3 regions of the Pseudoalteromonas sp. NSLLW24 genome follow, and region 2 is predicted to be linked to each of the others. Evidence: predicted binding sites of a transcription regulator. Region 2 holds the regulator's gene; each other region holds the start of a gene.
The links. Region 2 encodes FliA, which starts transcription of late flagellar genes. Its sites were predicted from a motif close to CTAAAGNTNNNNNNNNNNNNGCCGATA; they were not measured.
Positions count from the first base shown of each region.

Region 1 (2,274 bases), on a different contig from region 2:
CAAACTACCGTTCCCACTTTACTTTAAGAACGGCAGTTTGCCATGAGGTATTTATAAAAGAAAGTAGTTTAACTTTGCGTGGTTTCTAAATCAGCAAGCTCGTCGGCTGCCGAATTTAACTGATTAAGGTTTTCGAACATAGACTTTGTGTAATCCACTAACTTATCTATTTGCTCCTGATCTTGATTTAACCATTGGAGAATGCCAGCTAGCTGATTTTGTAATCCAAGCTCACCCGCTTTTTCAAAAGCATTTTTAAGGTCATCATTAAAAGGAGCTAAACCCTCCGCTACTTGTTTTTCTGGTGCTGGTCTATATTCTTCATAGCTTTTAACTGTTGCTATTGTTTTTGTTTGGCGTAAATCCATAGAAAAAGCCACCAGCTGATCGCTGTCTAAACTCAGCTCTTGCGCTTGTTCAAATGCTTCATCTAAATCACCACCAAAAAAGGTTTTACTTAAATCTTGTAAGTCTTCCATCATTGCATTAATAGCTTCTTGCTCTTGCTCATTTAAGTCACCATTAACCGACATCGAAAATGATACCTGTCGAGATTGCGATGATGAGCTTGCAAACGACTCGCTATTACTGTTTTGCTGATAGCCACTTGCCGACTGAGATTCAAATGCATCTGCAAAGCTAATACTTACCTCGTCACCCTCTGCGGTTGTAAATTTATACTCTGCATTACTCGTCATACTGACATATTGAGCCTGGCTTATATTTACGCTGGCAGGTTGTGGGTTAAATAACGACTCTTCAAACTTATCGAGCCCATTGTAAATTCCCTCTTTGGACTTATTAATCCCCTCTTCCATGTCATCATTAAATACACCTGTACCTTTGAGTTCATCAACAGCGTCGTCAATCCCTATTTGGACTCCTTTGCGCGCGTCGCCTAACATATCTTTGAGCTTTTCGTCATCAGCGCCATTAGCTTTTGCTTTATTAACAGCACTACTCACAAAATCGAGTACGTTTTTTACTATTTCATCAAAATCAAATAGTGGTTTATCTGCTTTTTTTTCTGCGATAGGCAATCCAAGCTGCTCAACCATTTTATCGCCAAGCACCTTTGCGGCCAACTCTCGGCCTCGTTGTTGATAGCTATCTTGAGGAGACGTAATTGTAGGTTGCTGTATATCAGCTTTATTATTGAATTTATTGATGTTGTTGTTTGGCGTAAAGCCATAATTACCTATTTTCATGATTCGTCTCCTAAGCGTGCGTAGTTTATTATCGGCTATAACAATAAAAACTAAAGTACAATGTTCAATAAAACAGCATAAATGCTAGCCAAAACTAGACAAATACGCAGCGCTCCCTACAATAGCGCCGATAAACAGATCTTAGATAAGGTAGTAGCGTTAATGGCAGTTATTAAAATAGATACCACACAGTACCAAACGCAGTTAAGTGAAAAAGAGCAGCGTATTAGTGCACAGTTCCAACGTTTTGGTGTGGAGCAACTAGAAGTATTTAGCTCAGAGCCAACTAACTACCGCCAACGTGCTGAATTTAGAGTATGGCACGACGGTGACGATCTGTTTCACATTATGTTTGATCAACAAACAAAAGAAAAAATCCGTGTTGATACATTTGATCCAGCAGCGCCTCTAGTTGGTGAAATAATGCAGGTGATGATTGAGCATCTTAAGCCTTGTGAAATATTACGTCGTAAGTTATTTCAAATCGATTACCTATCCACGCTAAGCGGTGAAATTTTAGTAAGCTTGCTTTATCACAAACCACTGGATGATGAATGGTTAAGTGAAATTAAAGCACTGAAAGAAAAGCTTAGCAGTAAATACAAAATTGACTTTATAGGCCGAGCTCGCAAACAAAAAGAAGTACTAGGTGATGACTTTGTAACTGAACGTTTAACAGTTAATGGTCAAGAGCTTATATACCAACAAGTAGAAAATAGCTTTACTCAGCCTAATGCAAAAGTAAATATTAATATGCTGGAGTGGGCACAAGATTTATGTAAACCACTTAAAAATGATTTACTAGAACTGTATTGTGGTAACGGTAACTTTTCAATTGCATTAGCGGGCTGTTTTAATAAAGTATTAGCGACGGAAATATCAAAATCATCTGTTCACTCTGCTCAATACAATATTGCTAAAAATAACGTAGAGAACTTAGATATTATTCGTATGTCTAGTGAAGAGTTTACTCAAGCAATGAATGGCGAGCGTACTTTCTCTCGTTTAGATGGTATTGACCTTAAAAGCTATGACTGCCAAACCATATTAGTTGATCCACCACGCG
Region 1 is NZ_JADYWQ010000028.1:1,670-3,943, forward strand. Features, by position in the region: gene murI (glutamate racemase) at 1-3, opposite strand, end outside; gene I6E72_RS18950 (DUF5610 domain-containing protein) at 69-1,208, opposite strand; gene trmA (tRNA (uridine(54)-C5)-methyltransferase TrmA) at 1,371-2,274, shown strand, end outside.
Region 1: I6E72_RS18950 (DUF5610 domain-containing protein) is a predicted target of FliA. The motif match lies at 1,238-1,264, and genes of this name have one in related genera.

Region 2 (2,274 bases):
TACTATGGCAAAGTTGTTTAAACTCACCAAGCTCAATCTCCCGGCTCATTAAACGATCCCATGTCGGTTTGATATGAGATATTTCATCTGCAAGTTGCTGAGCTATAGGTAAACTAGCCTCAACAGCATCCATTGTTTTATTAGCCGCATTTTCTGTCATTTCTATAACATAATTAAGCCGCTTTTTAGCATCTGGAATCGCATCTGTCGTTATGTTAGTTAAGCGAGTATCAAGCTCAAAGCTTTTAAGTGCTTCGTGCAGTTGACGAGTCAACTTCCCAACTTCAGCAAATAATTTAGACTGCTCTTGCGAAGCTGTCTCTAAAATCAACTGATTAGCTTTATCTTGCTCATCGTTTTCTAAATAAATGACGAGTTGACGAGCTTGTTCTAACGTTATTTGAGGCGCAGCTGGTGCTGACATAAGCCTCTCCCCCATCATTAGCCTAAGCGTTCAAATACTTTTTCTAATTTAGTTTTTAATGTTCCAGCCGTAAATGGCTTAACAATATAACCATTAACGCCAGCTTGCGCTGCAGCTATTATTTGTTCTTTTTTAGCCTCTGCCGTTACCATCAGTACAGGGATATGTTTTAACTTATCATCTGCACGAATTGCTCTTAAAAGGTCAATACCTTGCATTCCCGGCATATTCCAATCTGTAACCACAAAATCAAACACTTGATTTTGTAACATAGGCAAAGCTGTAGACCCGTCATCAGCTTCTTGAACGTTAGTGAAACCTAAGTCACGTAATAGGTTTTTTATAATTCGTCTCATCGTTGAAAAATCATCAACTACAAGAATTTTCATGTTTTTATCCAAAACATCCCCCAGTGAGGTATTAACCTTAGTTTACTTACTACTAGTTTATCCAGTCATTGATTTTAGCTTTAAGCTTAATCATCGCCTGACCATGTATCTGACTTACACGCGATTCGCTTACATCGAGTATATGTCCTATTTCTTTTAAATTCATTTCATCGTTATAGTATAAAGAAAGTACCATCGCATCACGCTCTGGTAATGACTTTATTGCATTTAGCAAAGACTCATTAAACCGATCATTTTTAACATTATTAAAAGGTTTGTCTAGCGCTAAATCTTGGCCTACGGGAGTAATAACATCCTCATCTACACCAAGGTCTTCTATGCCTAATACTTTACTGGTATTAACATCATTTAAAATATGATGGTACTCATTGAGTGAAATTTCAAGTTTTTCAGCAACTTCTGTATCTGTTGGTTCGCGATTCAGACTGCTTTCGAGCCCAGTAATTGCCTCTGCAACTTGTCGGCTTTTACGGTGTACTGAACGAGGAGCCCAATCACCACGGCGCATTTCATCAAGCATAGCCCCGCGAATACGAATACCGGCAAAGGTTTCAAAGCTTGCGCCTTTTGTTGCATCAAAGTTTTTTGAAGCTTCTATTAAACCTATCATTCCTGATTGAATTAAATCATCAAGCTGAACGCTAGGTGGTAATCGAGCAATTAGATGACATGCCACTTTTTTGACAAGTGATGCATGTTTCTCAACAATCACATTTAAGTTTTGTGTTGATTGATATCCCATAGCTCTATTCACCAATGTTGTCATAATTAGCCGTTTACTAGTTTCTCAATGAAAAACTCTAAATGCCCAGATGGTTGATTTGGTATTGGCCATTTAACTGCTTTTGTCGCCAGCGCTTTAAACGCGAGAGCGGCTGGCGAACTTGGAAAGAGCTCAACAATCACCTTTTGGCGACGTGTTGCTTTACGCATATTTTCGTCATAAGGAACCGTTGCTACTAGCTCCATTGAAACATCTAAAAAGCGATCGGTAACTTTAGATAGTTTTGCAAATAATTCAGTGCCTTCACGCATACTGCGGACCATATTGGCAACAATTTTGAACTTATAAACACCGTGCTCGCGGCTTAATACTTTAATAAGTGCGTAAGCATCGGTTATTGATGTTGGTTCATCGCACACTACAACCACTACATCTTGTGCTGCTCGTGAGAAGCTTAGCACCATGTCTGAAATACCAGCGGCTGTATCTACAATTAAAATATCAAATTCGGTATTCAATTCGCTAAATGCACGAATTAGCCCGGCATGCTCAGATGGCGATAGTTCAACCATACTTTGCGAGCCCGATGTAGCGGGTACAATTTTAATACCAGCAGGGCCTTCAACTAAAATCTCGTCAAGCTCACATTCACCTGACAAAACGTGTGATAAATTGCGCTCTACACGTAAACCAAGCATCACATCACAGTTTGCTAA
Region 2 is NZ_JADYWQ010000002.1:213,411-215,684, reverse strand. Features, by position in the region: gene I6E72_RS02525 (protein phosphatase CheZ) at 1-424, opposite strand, end outside; gene cheY (chemotaxis response regulator CheY) at 442-825, opposite strand; gene I6E72_RS02515 (RNA polymerase sigma factor FliA) at 866-1,576, opposite strand; gene I6E72_RS02510 (MinD/ParA family ATP-binding protein) at 1,603-2,274, opposite strand, start outside.

Region 3 (2,274 bases), on a different contig from region 2:
GCACACCGATATCTTGAATTATAGGTTTAAACTTAGGTTGTAAAAATGCACTACCTGAAGGAAATGAACCATTCTCCCTAATTCGAATAATTATTTGCTGCCCTAAAGACTCAAGCTCAATTGCGCCATCGATTATTTGCTTTTCAAGCTGCTGCGCTATCTTTTTAACAAGCTCGTTAGTTTGCTCCTGATCGGCTGCTGAAGTTGCTTGCTCAGAAGATTCTTCTTGTGAGGTACTACGAGATTCGCCACCGCGTTTATCCCCGCGCTGTTCTTGCCTGCCGCCTGCTGAGCTTTCATCGCCAGCCTGAAACTCTAACATTTGTTGAGTCATTTCGACTGTTTGCTGCTGAATGGTTTCTATTGGGGTTGGCTCTGGTTTGCCTGGGGTAAACTCCATGGCAATAACAGAGGTCCCTTTAGGGATGTCTTTTACTTCAATTTTATTCTGCACGCCAAAAGCAAACTTCATAGAGCCCGCAATTTGTTTAAACTTAAGTACATCCATTTCTGAAAACGCGAGCAAGAGTACAAAAAAGCACATTAACAGTGACATTAAATCGGCAAACGTTCCCATCCATGCAGGTAGACCTGGTGGTGGACATTTGCACTCTTGATCAGACATAGTTACTCCTCGGTATCTACTTTGCGTTTAGATTCAGCTAAGTAATTTTTCAAAATACCTTCGATTACTTTTGGATTCTGACCATCTTGTATGCCTAAAATAGCATCCAAAATTAAACGCTGATTCATCGCTTCCTCGTCTTTACGCAGTTCAAGTTTTACCTGAATAGGAATTGCCACAACATTGGCTAAAAACGCGCCATATAAAGTTGTTAATAGTGCTACTGCCATTGCCGGACCAATTGCCTTTGGGTCATCCATGTTAGACAACATTGCAACCAAACCAATTAGAGTACCAATCATACCCATTGCAGGCCCTATATCAGCTAACGACTTAAATAAACCCGCGCCCAATTCATGGCGAGTCGTGGTTAGAGAAATATCTTTTTGAAGTGTAGCGCGAACTACATCTGCGTCGTGGCCATCAACGAGCATATCGACGCCTTTGCGCATAAAGGGGTTTGGAATTTCAGCTTCTTCGAGTGCTAAAAAACCGCCTTTACGAGCTGAATCCGCAAGTTCTACTGCTTTTTCGATAAGTATTTCTGGCGTTTCGATTTTAAACATAAACGCTTTGGCAACAACTTTACCTATCCCCAAAAATTGCGACATGGTGAAGTTTGATAAAACAATAAAGAGTGAACCACCAAATACAATAACCACAGACGGGGTATTGTAAAACATAGCCATTTCACCGCTACTACTCATAAACATAGACATGACAATTAAGCCAATTGCGCCTAGGATCCCGATTATGGTTGCTAAATCCACATTTCCTCCAGAAGTTTCATGCTTAATGGCCTTATCATAAACTTTTATTATTAACTGCTTATCGGCAACATATTGAATTGCTTAAGCCATTTTTATAAATAAACATAAAAAGCAGCCTTTAGCACTATCTTAGATCAAGTTATAAGGGCTACCTAATTATCAATTGATTTATTAAACCAACAGACCGCTATTAAGGCTTTATTAATGCACTTGAAATATAATTTAACGTTATAAAGGTAAAAAACCAATATCATCCTTTGACCTAGTTTAGCATTCCCCCTAAAATTGACCCCTAAATTTATTATGTAAGCTGAAATAAAGATGGCGACTAAAAAACCTGAAAACTTAAGTTTCGAACAAGCACTAGAAGAATTATCTACAATCGTTAGTGACATGGAACAAGGTGACTTATCGCTTGAGCAATCGTTAAAGCAATTTGAGCGTGGAATTGCATTAGCAAGTGCTTCATCAGGGAAATTACAGCAAGCAGAACAAAAAGTATCAATTTTGATGGGGAATGGCGAAAAGTCAGTACTTACAAATTTTGATAATGATATGGAATAGCTGTGAGCATAAAAAATCATATTGAACTTGCTCAAAAAGATGTAGTAGCGACCTTACAACAGCATTTTAACCAGCCTCTCGATACAGAAGAAACGGTAAAGAACGCCACCCAGTATGGATTATTTAATGGCGGTAAAAGATTACGTCCATTTTTAGTTTATGCCACAGGTAAAATGCTCGGCGCAAACCATCAAGACTTAAACGTACTTGCTGCTGCAATTGAGTGTATTCATAGCTATTCGTTAGTCCATGATGACTTACCAGCAATGGATGATGACGACTTACGCCGCGGACGCCCTACTTGTCATATAGAGT
Region 3 is NZ_JADYWQ010000011.1:5,987-8,260, forward strand. Features, by position in the region: gene I6E72_RS12495 (flagellar motor protein MotB) at 1-625, opposite strand, end outside; gene pomA (flagellar motor protein PomA) at 628-1,395, opposite strand; gene I6E72_RS12505 (exodeoxyribonuclease VII small subunit) at 1,717-1,959, shown strand; gene ispA ((2E,6E)-farnesyl diphosphate synthase) at 1,962-2,274, shown strand, end outside.
Region 3: pomA (flagellar motor protein PomA) is a predicted target of FliA. The motif match lies at 1,455-1,481, and genes of this name have one in related genera.